3 regions of the Alteromonas macleodii ATCC 27126 genome follow, and region 3 is predicted to be linked to each of the others. Evidence: predicted binding sites of a transcription regulator. Region 3 holds the regulator's gene; each other region holds the start of a gene.

Region 1 (5,066 bases), 350 kb from region 3:
GTAGTTACCAGACACCACAGCCTTTTGAAGCGTACTGACTACGTCTGGGTTATAGGCGTGATATTCGCCACCGTGCACGTATTTAAGCAAGCCGCCGTGATCGACAGATTTACGCTTAAGCCAAGCAATACGGTTTAGGTTGATAAGATCTTGCTGGAAATCATCGAAGCCCGCACCTTGAATGCGTGAGGTCACACCTTTAAAGCATAACTTCATCACTTCGTTGTTAATACCCACTGCTTCAAACAGTTTAGAGCTACGGTAGCTAGCAACAGTGCTAATACCCATTTTCGACATGATTTTGTACAAGCCTTTGTTGATACCCTTACGGTAGTTCAACGTGGCCTGCATAGGAGAAATATCTAGCTCGCCTTTTTCACAAAGCTGCTCAATAGTTTCATATGCTAGGAATGGGTAAACCGCAGTGGCACCTAAGCCAATCAACACCGCGAAATGGTGTGGATCGCGGGCACTTGCTGTCTCAACAACAACGTTAGCATCGCAGCGTAATGACTTTTCAACTAAGCGACGTTGTACCGCACCAACTGCCATTGCTGCAGGGATAACCAAGCGATTTTGTTTAATGTTTCTGTCAGACAGAATAACGAACGCAGCACGCTTGTTTTTAACCAGCATCTCGACTTCGTTACACACGCGCTCGATGGCTTTCTTCAAACCTTCTTGCGGCGCATACTGAAGCTCCACGACTTCTGAGTAGTAGTTGTCTGGGTTAAATTCGCGCAGTTGCTTAAGGTCGGTATACATTAGCACTGGCGAGTCAAACAATACGCGGTCAGCGTAACCTGAGGTTTCGCTAAATACGTTTTGCTCGCGGCCAATACAGGTTGCCAACGACATAACGTGGTTTTCACGTAGCGGGTCGATAGGCGGGTTAGTAACCTGTGCGAATTGCTGACGGAAATAGTCGTAAACCGTACGTTGACGCGAGGACATAACCGCCATTGGCGTGTCATCACCCATTGAACCAACGGCTTCTTGACCGTCTTTCGCGAGTACTTTTACAACTTGTTGAATTTCTTCATAGCTGTAGGCGTGTAGCTTGTGGTACACCGCCATGGCATCGTCGTCAAACACGCGTTTACCAATTAATGACGCATCAAGCTTTTCAATTGGTGTAAGTCGACGAATATGCTTATCTAGCCACTCTTTATAAGGGTGACGTGCTTTTAAGTCTTCATCAATTTCAGTAGAGCGCCAGATTTTGCCTGTGTAAGTGTCTACAGCAAGCATTTCACCTGGGCCTACACGGCCTTTTTCAATTACGTCAGCTTGCTCGTAATCCCAGATACCTACTTCTGAGGCTAGGGTAATGAAACCGTTCTTAGTAATAACGTAACGTGCAGGACGTAGACCATTTCTATCAAGGTTACAGGCAACGTGGCGACCGTTAGTTAAAACGATACCCGCTGGGCCATCCCATGGTTCCATGTGCATAGAGTTGAACTCGTAAAATGCACGAAGATCATCGTCCATGGTCTTGTTGTTTTGATAGGCGGGTGGAACAAGTAACCGCATAGCACGGAATAAATCCATACCGCCGGCTAAGAATAGCTCCAGCATGTTATCCAGCGAGGATGAGTCCGATCCTTCAGTATTAACGAAAGGGGCTGCATCTTTAAGATCTGGAATAAGTGGCGTTGCGAATTTAGCAGCACGTGCCATGGCCCAGTCGCGGTTTCCTTTAATGGTGTTAATTTCACCGTTGTGCGCAAGGAAGCGGAAAGGCTGAGCAAGCGGCCAGCGTGGTAGTGTATTTGTTGAAAAGCGTTGGTGGAAAACGCAAATTGCGCTTTGCATACGCTCATCGGCAAGATCGTGATAAAAGGCGGGTAAATCTTTTGGCATTACCAAGCCTTTGTAGATCGTTACCAAGCCCGACAAACAAGCTACGTAAAAATCGGGATCTTTCTCAAGACGTTTTTCAGCGCGGCGGCGGATCATATACAAACGACGCTCAAGGTCGCGTTTTCTCCAACCTGCTGGCGCGTTCACAAATACCTGTTCAATTTGTGGAACACCCGTTAGCGCTAATTCACCCAGTACTGAGTGGTCGACAGGCACTTCGCGCCAACCCACTACTGAAAGTGTTTCTTTTTCTAGTTCTTCATTAAGTACTTCACGCGCGGCTTGCGCAAGTACCGGGTCCTGACTTAAGAAAATCATGCCCACGCCGTATTTTTTGCTGAGTTTCCAGCCATTTTCTTCGGCGATTGCATGGAAGAACGCATCCGGTTTCTGTAGTAATAAACCACAGCCGTCACCGGTTTTCCCGTCGGCGGCGATACCGCCACGATGCTGCATACGGTCAAGACCGTGTATTGCAGTAGTTACCAATTCATGACTGGCTTCCCCATGAGTGTGAGCGATTAAGCCAAACCCACAGTTGTCCCGGGAATCATTGGGATTATATAAACTCATCTCTTAACTCCTTCAACCTTTTGACTGGGCAAGGTATGCGTTGCGTGTAGATGCGCCTAGGTTTGCGTATCACAACATTATTAGACGTCTTTTATGCCTGCGAGCGGTATTGCTCGCGGCGTGCGCCTTTCTTGTCGTTATTTTATTATTAGAGGATTCCAGTCGTTTCCGCATTTTTATGCATTATTGCGATGCGGGCCGTACAAAATACCCACATTAAAAACTAAAATCAAACGCTAAAAGTATAAGCTTTATAGTGAATTAGTATAAATATAATTAAATATATATTAATCAGTTACTTACGTGTCGTCATTTATGTTTGTAACAAAAATGTTATCAGTATTGCAAAGTGAATAACTCACCCCTTATAAATGATATTACTTCTCATTTGTGTTTTGTTAATGAATAAATATGCTTTGAAATTGATGTTTTATGTTGTCAATAGCGGTTTGCGGTGTATTTTTATTAATTTGTAAAGCTATGGTTCCACTAATATAAGTAGTTTGCTATATTGGTTGAAAATTAACCACAGGTAAGGCTCGTGGTGCGCTGAAGGATGTTGATAGAGAGCCCTGTGTGTGAATTGAGTGTACGCTTATGTGGAAGGCGAAGAATAAAAATTCACTGTGGTGGCGTGCTGTTAAGACAATAAGGATTATTGTATGAATACACTACATGCTTCACCACTGCCTTTATTTAGTATAGATGATCATATTCTAACTGGCGACAATATCACCTTCAGGCTTTCTCCTAACACATCTGGGCGTTTTCAATCTGGCTCTCCCGATACTATTGTTATTCATTTTACCGCCGGTAGTAGCCTTTCATCTTCGGTGAATGTCTTGACCAATGCCGATAGCGGTGTGTCAGCTCACTTTGCCGTTGGACGCAATGGTGACATTGTTCAAATGCTTCCGACTAATAAAATAGCGTGGCACGCAGGAGAAAGTTATTACGAGGGGCGTAGTGGCTTGAATCAGTACTCTATCGGCATTGAATTAGACAATGCCGGCCAGCTTAAGGCTAGAGGAGACGGCACCTTTGAAAGTTGGTTTGGCGAAATTTTTGGCGAGAATGAAGTATTAGCTGCCCAGCACATTAACCAACAGTCTATGGGCTATTGGCACAAGTACACCGACGTACAAATTGTTAGGACGCTATCGCTGTGTAAAGCGTTGTGTAGCCACTACAACATCTCTACTATCGTCGGGCACGAAGAAATAGCGCCGTCACGAAAGGTCGATCCTGGCCCCGCTTTTCCCCTTCAAAGACTCAAAGCCGCTGTTTTGCAAAGTGATAGTGAAACGTGGGCAACTGAGTCAAGTGATTCGAATTCACAGCGAGAGGCGCATGATCAAATTCAGCGGGATCTCGCTAGCCCTGTAAAGCGGGTGGCCAATGTAAGTGCCAATTCGCTGAATGTGAGAAAAGGGCCAGATGTTTCGTACCCAACTGTCGAGAACGGTTTGAATAAGGGCGAAGTGCTAAAAATACTGGAAAAGCGAGGGGAGTGGGCGAAAGTGTCTTACACGAAGGTGGGATGGGTGAATACCAAATACATTAATGAAATTACTGAAAAGTCGCCTTTCAAATCCTAATTCTGAGCAGGGCCACAGAGTTATGCTTTGACAAACCGCATTCCCGAAAAGAGGAAAGCCTGATAGGATAACCGCAAAATAAGCTTAAATTAGACGTACATGCATTCAGATTCACCAAACGATTCTTGGGCAATTCGCTTTGCCCAATTTGTTCAGCGTTTTGGCACTCTAAAGCTCAGCATATTGTTTGTTGTTCTTTCGCTTGTGTTTACGCTAGGGGGCTCATACGTAATTCGCGTGAGCATGGGAAGCCAGGTTCAGCCCGATGACTTCATCAGTGCTGTAGTACTGACCATGTTATCTGCGCCTTGGGTACTTTATTTCTTTAGTGAGTTAATCAAGCAATTAGAAAACTCACGTACCAACTTAAAGGAAGTGGTAAGCCAGTTGGAAAGTTTGCGTGAAGAAGATGTCTTTCTTAACCGCGAACTTCAAAGCAACATCAGACAGCTTAATCACGAGATAGAGCAGCGCAAGCAAGCACAAGAAGAGCGTGAGGCGCTGTTTAAAGACTTAGAAAAAGAAATTCAGGATAAATCAGAACAAGAAGCACAAGCACGCCGCTTATCAACCTTGTTACGTTCAATCATCGATGCTTCACCAGACTTAATATATTACCGAAATGAAGAAGGCAGGTTTGCTGGTTGTAACCGTATAGCGGAGCTTATGACGGGCAAAACCGAGCAAGAGCTGCTTGGCTTAACGCCAAAAGACGTATATGAGGAAGAGCTTGCCCGCCAAATTGTAGCGAGTGATCACGAAGTTCTAGAAACCAACGCCAGTATTACCGAAGAGCTGTGGCTTCGCTTTGCTGATGGACGTCGTCGTTACTTCGAAATGAAGCGTGTACCTTTCTTCGATAAAGACGGTAATCGCCTTGGCTTGTTGTCGTTCGGTCGAGACATGACTGAGCGTAAGCAAGCTGAAAATGCTGCTGCAAAAGCAAGTACCGACAAAACTCGCTTTATCGCAACCATAAGTCATGAGCTACGCACACCGCTAAACGGTATTGTGGGCTTAAGCCGTATG
Region 2 (5,066 bases), 230 kb from region 3:
CGAGAACAAATAAACGCCTGCTATCCAAGAAAACGGGCTATCGCTTTCAACAGATGACAACTGTAGTTCGGTAGAAAACGCTTTTTGATCGTCCTGACGTCCAAAGCCACCAACAAAGTCTAAGCCACCATCGCTGTAGTCGTTATCGTAGAATTGCTCGCCTGACAGTTCAGAATAGTTAGTGGTCCACTTTGCATTTGCCCAGTCCATCGCCCAGTCGAGTGTCAAGGTTGCCGACCACGCTTCTTGGTTATCAAAAGACACCGCATTTCTGTATACATCGTAAGGGCCTTCATCATCTCGCTCTGCATCAGCTGGCTGATAAATGTGGCCAGGTGTTACCGTAGCAATAGGGTTGTAAACGCCCGACCCCGGTGAGGTTTCAGAAATTTGATAACCCGCAATTTGTTGGTAACCCCAAATCGCTTCTGAGTTTGCGTCTTTCTTACTGTAATCAAGGCGAAGCAATGCAGTAACATCGTCTGAGAATTCGTATTTAGTCGTGTTACGTAAGTAGAATTGGTTCTTTTCGCGTAAATCGTCTGACGAGCCCGGCAAGAAATGGTTTTCAATCATACCGTCATGACGGTCGTGGCTCATGACAAAGCGCGTAGCGGCCTTATCACTTAGCGGCAGGTTTAAAATAGCTTCATAGGCTGAACGGTCATAGCTACCATGAGTCAGTTTCACAGAACCACTGGTATAGCCAAGTTCAGGCTGCTTTGAGATAACGTTGATACTACCTGCAAATGTATTTCTTCCATACAGTGTTCCCTGCGGCCCGCGCAGTACTTCAATGCGCTCAATATCAACGTAAGCCCCTAAGCCACCGGTGGTCGTTGGCACATAAATACCATCCTGGAAAATACCAACAACTTGTTCAGCAATACCTGTACCGGCCACGCCAACTTCGTTGGTACGAGCACCACGCATAGCGGGACGAACTTCACCACCCGAGCTGCCTATTCTTAATCCGGGAACAACGTTTTCAAGACCACTAATATTTTCAATGCCGTTACGCAAAATATCATCTGCACCTAACGCGCTCACAGAAGACGATACTTCCTGCAAATCTTGAGATTGTCGGTTTGCTGTTACTTCAATACGTTCAACACCCGCTGCTTTAGCTTCGCTGTCAGGGGTTTCTTGTTGGGCGCTAGCGCAAAAACTAACGCTGATTAGAAGTGCACTTTGAATAGCGCGGGAGAGGTATGTTGTATGGTACTTTCGTTGGTCTTGCTTCATCGTGATAGTTCCCGGATTAATAAAACCTTATCTGCAGTAACCTGTTAGTGCCCTGCGTTTATCAAGCCTTTGATGACCCTGCCTGTGACAACATCATACTAGGTTGTTTAATTCTTGGTCTAAACAAACATACAACTCAATTTACTTCGAAGTCAATAAAAATGTTCAAAGATTGTTAATTCATGAATTTTAATTTTTTGTTTAAATACATTAAGAAAAAATAAACGCATGTAATAAAAGGCTTTATTTATAAACAAAGAGCTTTAACAATGACAGTAAAAATAAGATTTCGAAGTATAAATATAGACTTCAAGTCAAAAATGACTGGTAGGATCTGCATAGAAAAATGGCACTCGAATGGATAGAAACCGAATGCTGATGCATGAGTTAAGCATTAGTGAAAAAAGGTAAGAAAGTGTACTTGAGATAGCTTGGGTTATCAGAAAGCCCACCTAGCAAAAACGGACGTTTTGCTAGGTAGCTTCGAGGGGAAATGACGTCAGTCAGTACACCAATTTCAGGTATAAAGCCTTTGGTATTGTTCGATTAACTGTAGGTGGTAGTGCGCGATAAGATATCTAACCCTTGCTGTTTTAACCAATAAGGCACATCCATCAACACCCAGTTTTCCAGTAATTTATCCCCTTTGCGATAGTACACATCAACCACTCGCATGTCGGCACGAATACCCGACGCCGGCATGCCGAACAAGCCGCCACCAGCCGTATTCGATAGGTTCGGCCAGCCAAAGAAACAGGCAAAATTGCCTTCACTAAAGCGCGCCACATGACCATTAAACACTTTATCTTTCAAACCTTTACGAAAAGGAAATTGATGTTGCTGCTGGTAACGCTCGATGGTGTATGTAGCCCCTATTCCCGCTGGCCCGTACCACACCATATCTTCGCTCCAGCATTTGGCGAGAAGCTCTGGTGGACAGTTGTCGTTACCCGATTTATTCAAAGAATCTAGGTCTCTTACCATTTCTTCAACCAGCTCAATGGTTTTTTTAGACTCCTGAGGATCTTGCTCTTCAAACAGTAAACCGTTGTGATCACATGGCCCTGGATAAACAAACGTATGGCCTGTTTCTACGGGCAAAGGATTAAGCCCAACTTGCTGCATTAGTGCAATTAAGTCGAAGAAAATAGCGTGGCTAACTATCTTATCTTCACGTACTTCAAAAAACTCGGCATACCGTAAAAAAGCCAGTTTGCCCGTACTTCTAATGCCAAGAAATGGCTTGTCGAACAGTCCAGCAAAGTGACCCATCGACATAACCCATTTACCTTCGCCGGCGCTGTTATCTCCCGCCATGAATACGTCCTCACGGCGCTTCATACGCGTAAAACTCTGTTTTAACGGCTCCCACAACTCTTTCACTAATTCTGCTGGAGTCGAACATTTATCAAACGGATAGCAGGCATAAATCTTTGCATTTTCATAAACATACGATTTCACTACGCCTTTAACATCACTTGCCTCACCTTTGTCAAAAGCGGCTTGATAGGATCTGACAACGGCTTTTTCGCTATTAAAACTCATGACTTACGCCTCTTTGTTTAAAAAATTGTTAATACTGGCCTGAAATAATTAATGACTTCGAAGTCATTATGTATTAGGTTGAATATTATTGTAAATAGAAAGCGCGCTTATTAAGCAGGCAGAGTAAAGAATATGACTGAAAATTTTGGCGTTTTAAACTGGTCTATCTTAGGCGGGTACATCATTGCGAACCTGTTGCTAGGTTTGGTGATTGGTAAAAATATAAAAAATTCCGACGATTTTTATCTCGGTCAAAAACAAACTCCGTGGTGGGCAATAGGCATTTCGGTTATTGCCACTTACGTTAGCGCCATGACATTTCTTGGGGCACCAGCCTGGGCTTATTCAGAGGGGCTATCCGTTATAGCACTTCATTTGAACTACCCTCTCGTCATCATGGCTGTAATCATATTCTTTTTCCCATTCTTCTATAACGCGGGTGTCGCGTCCATTTACGATTACCAAGAACGGCGTTTCGGCAAGCGTGCCCGCGCCATGGTCTCCAGCATCTTTATGCTAAGCCAAATCATGAGCTCAGCAGCTATTCTTTATGCTACCTCTCTTGTGTTGTCGTTCATAACTGGCGTACCTGTAGTGTGGTCTATCGTTATAGTTACTGCCATAGCGCTTATCTACACCATGATGGGCGGCATTACTGCCGTAATTTGGACTGACGTTATTCAGTCAGTGATCTTATTTGTGGGCGCGGGCATTATTATGTACGCCCTGCTTGAAAGCGGCGACACTACGCTATCTTCATCAATGAGCGAGCTTAAAGCTCAGGGTAAATTAAACCCACTTAATTGGGACTTCGACTTTACTGAAGAAACTACAGTGTGGAGCGGCATTATTGCTATGACGCTGTACCACATCACCGTTTACGGCACCAACCAAATGATGGTGCAGCGAACGCTGGCTGCCAAGAATATTGGTGACGCCAAGAAATCCTATTTATTAATGGGTTTCTGCGCGTTCTTCATCTACTTCTTCTTCATTGTACTTGGCGTGCTGTTCTACGACTTTTATCAAGGCAAGACCTTCGAAAACAGCAACACAATCATTTTGCAGTTCGCAACCGATTACGGCTTGCCGGGTTTAATGGGCATTATTGCAGCCGCGGTTATGGCCGCTTCCATGTCTAGCCTAGACTCCTCATTTAACTCGCTATCGACAGTGGCAACTATCGATTTCTACATCAAATACTTCAAGAAAGACGCGTCGGACGCCCATTACCTTAAGGCTTCACGTATTTTTACCTTGTTCTTCGCTGTACTTATAATTTTTCCAGCAATTGGCTACCACCTATTCAGCGAAGGCTCAATTTTAGAAATTTTGTCTAAAGTAGGCTCCTATTTTGTAGGTGCGCAAATGGGCATGTTCTTCTTAGGGTTCTTCTCTAAGCAAACAACCGAAAATGGCCTGATCATTGGCACATTGAGCGGCTTTATTGTTGTGACTTTAGTGGCCTTAAATACAGATATCGCGTGGCCTTGGTACTGCATCATAGGTGCAAGTGCCAACATTGTGGTGTCTATGATTGCTAGTCGCCTTATCGATGGCGTTCAAACCGAATACAACGCTTATACCATTAAAGGGCAGCAGCAACACTTCGCGCGCGAAGGTCTCGATGAGAAAGAGCAAGGATGGTATCGCGTACCCGGCCGCGTAGACCCAATCAACTACATATTGTTTGGGTTCTTCTTACTCACACTCGTGTTCTTATTTTCAATTCAATTTATGTTTTAAAAGCCAAACTCAGCGCTTTTGAGGGAGATTCTATGAGCGAAACATCCATAGCAAAAACGGTGTATTGGCAGCCTCTGCATGACATGCTGGACCCTGCACGAAGTAAAACGCAAACCTTAGCGGGTTTCGATGAAGAGTTTGTCGACTTAGCAGACTATATTTTGCGCATAACCCATCGTATTTGGGAGCAGAAAAACATTGGCGCTTGCTACGATTATTATGCTGACTACTGCCCGGTACATACGCTTGGCGGTTATGCCGACAGTGTTGATGTGGTGGTTCAAAATACGTTAAAAACCATTGCCGCCTTCCCTGACAGGTCGCTTATAGGTGAAGACGTTATTTACCGTGAAGAAGCCAACGATGTGTATTATTCGTCGCACCGTATCACCAGTATTATGACCAATAAAGGCCCCTCTGAATTTGGCGCGCCAACAGGCAAAACCGGGCGTGTAACCACCATTGCAGACTGCATGTGCAGAGACAATAAGATTTTTTACGAATGGCTAATGCGAGACAATAGCTTTCTT
Region 3 (5,066 bases):
GCTTGATACCTGTAAGGTAATTGCGAAGCACAGCAAACACGGTTTTGGTATCTATATTATCTCTATGGCCAGTGAGCCATCGGACGTTATGGCCGTTCAGCTGCTACTTCAAGAAAGTGGTGTAGATTGGCCAATGCCAGTGGCGCCATTGTTCGAGACGCTAGACGATTTGAACAACTCGCCTGACGTAATGCGCAAACTTCTGTCTATCGACTGGTATCGCGGTTACGTTAAAGGTCGTCAATTCGTTATGATTGGTTATTCAGATTCAGCCAAAGACGCAGGTGCACTTGCTGCGGGCTGGGCTCAATACCAATCACAAGAAGCCTTGGTTGCGATTGCTGATGAGTTTGATGTGAGCTTGACCCTATTCCACGGCCGCGGCGGTACAATTGGTCGTGGTGGCTTGCCAGCACATGCTGCTATTTACTCTCAGCCTCCTGGCTCACTAGACGGCGGCTTCCGTGTAACTGAGCAAGGCGAAACTATTCGCTATAAATTCGGTATGCCTAAGCTGGCTAAACGCAGCCTAGGTATTTACGCCAGCGCCATAATTGAAGCCATGTTATTCCCGCCTCCGGCACCAAAAGAAGAATGGCGAGAGCTTATAACTGCAATGGCAGCCCAAGGTCGCGATAACTACCGTGCAACCGTGCGTCACGATAAAGAGTTCGTGCCTTACTTCCGTGTTGCAACGCCAGAGCAAGAGTTAGGCAAACTACCACTAGGTAGTCGCCCAGCGAAGCGTAAGCCACAAGGTGGTATTGAGAGCCTACGCGCGATTCCATGGATATTTGCTTGGGCACAAACCCGTTTGGTACTGCCAAGCTGGTTAGGCGTTATGCGCGCTATCGATAGCGTGAAGACACCGGAAAATGAAAAAGTGGTTAACGAGATGTTCAGCGAATGGCCGTTCTATCGTTCACGTCTTTCAATGCTGGACATGGTGTTCCATAAAGCCGATCCGCGAATCAGCGAAGCTTATGATGAGCGCTTGGTACCCAAAGAGCTCAAACACTTTGGAGAAGCATTGCGTAGCGAGCTTAAAGAAAGCATCTCGTCGCTGTTGGCTATAACCGGTGACGGCGACATCATGAAAAACGACCCGCAGGGTAAAGAGTCTATGGAGATCCGCGCAGCATATCTTCAGCCCCTTCACTACCTGCAAATTGAGCTTCTGGATCGTATTCGTAAAGCCGGTGACGATGCACAAAACACCAGCCTAGAGCGTGCCATGATGGTTACCATCGCGGGTATTGCAATTGGTATGCGTAATACAGGCTAGAGCCCAAGTTAACGCTTAACGTTATTATGAAAAGCCTGCTCAATGAGCAGGCTTTTTTTGTAGTGTCTTAAATGCAAAAAAGGCTGGGTACATAGGAACGTATCCAGCCTTTTCTAGCGGATGCTAGTACATCCGCTTCAGGCGTTATTAGCCGTTTACGAAGTCTACGCCTAGCTTGATGTCGCCACGTAGGCCTTCAAGCATGTCGTTTTTCGCTTTTTCTTCAAATGCGCTTAGCTCGCCGTATGGCAAGATTTCTTCAACACCGTTTGCGCCTAGGCGAACTGGATGTGCAAAGAATGCTGCGTCGTCGCTGTCGTCAGTTTGTACATAAGTGTACTCAACCACGTTCTCGCCTTGCATTGCTGCAACTAGAGATAGACAGAAGCGTGCCGCTGCTTGACCCATTGATAGGGTTGCAGAACCGCCGCCCGCTTTAGCTTCAACAACTTCAGTACCCGCGTTTTGGATACGAGTAGTTAGGCTAGCAACTTCTTCGTCTGTGAACTCTACACCTTCAACTTGTGAAAGTAGAGGAAGGATAGTTGTACCAGAGTGACCACCGATTACCGGTACGTGCACAGAAGATACGTCCACACCTTTAAGTTCAGCAACAAACGTTTCAGCACGGATAACGTCTAGTGTCGTTACACCGAAAAGCTTGTTCTTGTCGTAAACGCCTTTAGCTTTTAGCGTTTCAGCTGCAATAGCAACAGTAGTGTTAACTGGGTTAGTGATGATACCAACACACGCGTTCGGGCAGTTATCAGCTACACCTTCGATTAGGTTTTTAACAATGCCGGCGTTGATGTTGAATAGATCAGAACGATCCATACCTGGCTTACGAGGCATACCCGCTGGAATTAGAACAACGTCTGCTCCAGTTAGTGCATCAGCTAGGTCATCTTTACCGTGACCGGTTACTTTTACCGCAGTGGGGATGTGGCTCAAATCAACGGCAACACCAGGAACAACTGGCGCTACGTCGTAAAGCGCTAAATCTGAACCTGCTGGCAATTGTGTTTTCAACAACAAAGACAGCGCCTGACCAATACCACCGGCAGCACCTAACACGGCTACTTTCATACCATTTCTCCTATGGGATTACTTCACGTATTTAAACGGAACGTCACACTAATGCAACGCGGGGGAAAACTCAATCACCGGATCGTCTTATTAACGTTATTTATGGCGATTTTATCTCGATATTCATTATCATGAATGATTATGCAAAGAAATTGCGCAAAGTCTACCTGTACGGCACAATATACGCATACTAAATATAATTCCTAACGATAACCCTAAAAAAGAAAAGAGCGCTAATGGCAAACGCAAAACAAGAGCTACTCATCAAAGCTTTTAAAGAAATTCTTAAAGCAGAAAGTTACGGTTCACAGGGCGAAATTGTTGATGCATTAAAAGCACAAGGCTTCGACAACATCAGCCAATCTAAAATCTCTAGAATGCTAAGCAAATTCGGCGCGGTACGCACGCGAAATGCCCGAGGTGATATGGTGTATTGCTTGCCTCCAGAGCTAGGTATGCCTACGGCTAAAAGCCCTCTTAAACAGCTGGTACTGGATATCGTTCACAACAACGTAATGGTAATCATTAGAACCAGCCCTGGTGCTGCACAGCTTATTGCGCGCTTGCTTGACTCATTAAGTAAGAAAGACGGAGTTTTGGGCACCATTGCAGGTGACGACACTATTTTCATCGCGCCAGCGGATGTGTCTAGAATTGAAGAACTAAGACAGCGTGTTGAAGACCTGTTTGAGAACGTTTAGGTAGCCACGCTTTTAAAACGGTGCCCTCTCATTGAGGGCACTATATATTCTGCTGTTCGCTGACGCTAACTCAATAGCTTAATCAGCGCATCGGCTGCTGGTCGTGATGACGGCGGATTCTGTCCCGTCACCAGTAACCCGTCGGTACACACTTTTACAGCAAAATTGTCGGCGCTCTCATACTTACCGCCTTTTTTAACCAGTTCATCTTCAACCAGATAAGGCACTACGTCTGTAAGTTCCATTGCAGCTTCTTCACTGTTTGAAAATCCGGTAACAGATTTTCCCTCAACCAGGTATTTGCCATCAGGCGTTTTAACGTCTTTAAGCACAATTGGCGCGTGACATACTGCCCCAACGGGTTTATTAGCTGCGATAGTGTCTTCGATTAGTTTTATCGAGTGCACATTGTCAGAAAGGTCCCACAACGGACCGTGTCCCCCTGGATAGAACACCGCGTCAAACTCTTCAGCTCTCACATCTTCAAGCGGAATAGTCGACGCTATAGCGCTACGCGCCAGCTCATCTTTCGTATATCGCATAGCGTCATCGGTCATTGCATCGTCAGCCAGACTATTGGGATCGATAGGCACTTGCCCTCCCATGGGTGACGCCAAAGTTATCGTATATCCTTGGTCTTTAAATGCGTAGTACGGCGCAGCAAACTCTTCCAACCACATGCCTGTCTTTTTGCCGGTATCACCCATAATTTCGTGAGATGTCATTACCATTAGCATACGTTTTGACATAAGCCCTCCTTGCGAGCATTTAAAAATTTGTCGTCAATTACTTCGGCTAATGTACGTAGTTAGATCATTAAAAAAGCGGAGGATCGTTTGATTGCATGATTGTGAGATTAATGGCGGGCATAAAAAAGTGCCACTTCCTGTTAAGGAGAGTGGCACCTAACACTACAACTTGTAGCTAGTGTTTTTCTACAGCTTAGAAGCGGTAGTTAACACCTACGCGGATTTCCCAAAGTGAAGGAGCGCGAGAAACGCTCTGCTCTGGTCTTGAGAATGCGCTGTACTCATACTGACCTGCATCATTGATATCTGCAGCTAGAACTTCATCACCACCGAATGTACCTTGACGGAATACACCCCATTGGTCGTTGATAAGGTTAGTTACGTTCTCAATGATAAAGAATGCATTTGCACTGTGGCCTTCATAGAAACCTGGTAGCTCTTGCGAGATACGTAGGTCAGCTTTAAACCACCAATCAGCAGTTTGACTGTTACGTTCTAGGATTTCGCCACGCTCAAAGCCATGGTCATCAACCCAACGGTTGAATTCAGCTTCAGCAACCTCAGCAGACTGAATCACTTCGCCGTCATCATTAAGTTGATCTACGAACACAACATTTGCATCGTTCAACTCAGGAATGTAGATAAGTTGACGAGCGTCTGCAGCATCCCAACCAAACGCATCGTTGTTGCTGTAAACGTAAGAGAAAGGCTTACCTTCGTTAGCAGTTGCGAATAGGTTGAAGCGAGTAGCATAACCGTCGAAGAACTCAGCTGTGTAACCAATTGAGAAGTTGAAACGGTTGCCAACAGCGTAGTCAGAAGTTGCAGCTGCAGGGTTGTTTGGATCGCTAGTTGCAAAGTTTGTGTAGTTAGAGAAAGCTACAGAGCTTGTCATTGGGTTTGCATCTTCTGCATCAACGTATGCATATGACGCAGCCATGTCAAAGCCATTATCCCACTCTTTGCTAACACCAACAGATAGTACTACTGAGCTACCGTCACCGCCGTCTACATTATCAAGGATAAAGTCTGAACCAGTCCAACGGCTTGGATCGATTGCTGTATAGATAGTACGGCCGTCGAAACGTGTTTCACCAGAATCAACGAGCAGCGCATCACGAACAATGGCCGAATCTTGACGATCTGTGTAGATAACATCAGCGTTAACTAGGTAGTCGCCCGGCGCGATGTACGTAAAGCCCAACGCGTATTTCCACTCTGAAGGAATCTCAAAGTCTGGTGCAG

What was found. The regulator ArgR, encoded in region 3, controls arginine synthesis, uptake and breakdown. The targets are predictions, from matches to a motif close to ANTGAATANNTATTCANT.
Region 1: MASE_RS14765 (N-acetylmuramoyl-L-alanine amidase) is a predicted target of ArgR. The motif match lies at 2,840-2,857, and genes of this name have one in related genera.
Region 2: MASE_RS15280 (ester cyclase) is a predicted target of ArgR. The motif match lies at 2,841-2,858, and genes of this name have one in related genera.

What each region holds. Positions count from the first base shown of each region.
Region 1 covers NC_018632.1:3,444,184-3,449,249, reverse strand. The annotation lists gene gltB (glutamate synthase large subunit) at 1-2,439, opposite strand, end outside; gene MASE_RS14765 (N-acetylmuramoyl-L-alanine amidase) at 3,102-4,037, shown strand; gene arcB (aerobic respiration two-component sensor histidine kinase ArcB) at 4,137-5,066, shown strand, end outside.
Region 2 covers NC_018632.1:3,569,165-3,574,230, forward strand. The annotation lists gene MASE_RS15275 (TonB-dependent receptor) at 1-1,245, opposite strand, end outside; gene MASE_RS15280 (ester cyclase) at 1,792-2,790, opposite strand; gene MASE_RS15285 (sodium:solute symporter family protein) at 2,923-4,536, shown strand; gene MASE_RS15290 (nuclear transport factor 2 family protein) at 4,569-5,066, shown strand, end outside.
Region 3 covers NC_018632.1:3,794,764-3,799,829, forward strand. The annotation lists gene ppc (phosphoenolpyruvate carboxylase) at 1-1,285, shown strand, start outside; gene mdh (malate dehydrogenase) at 1,433-2,371, opposite strand; gene argR (transcriptional regulator ArgR) at 2,608-3,072, shown strand; gene MASE_RS16225 (type 1 glutamine amidotransferase domain-containing protein) at 3,138-3,821, opposite strand; gene MASE_RS16230 (TonB-dependent receptor) at 4,015-5,066, opposite strand, start outside.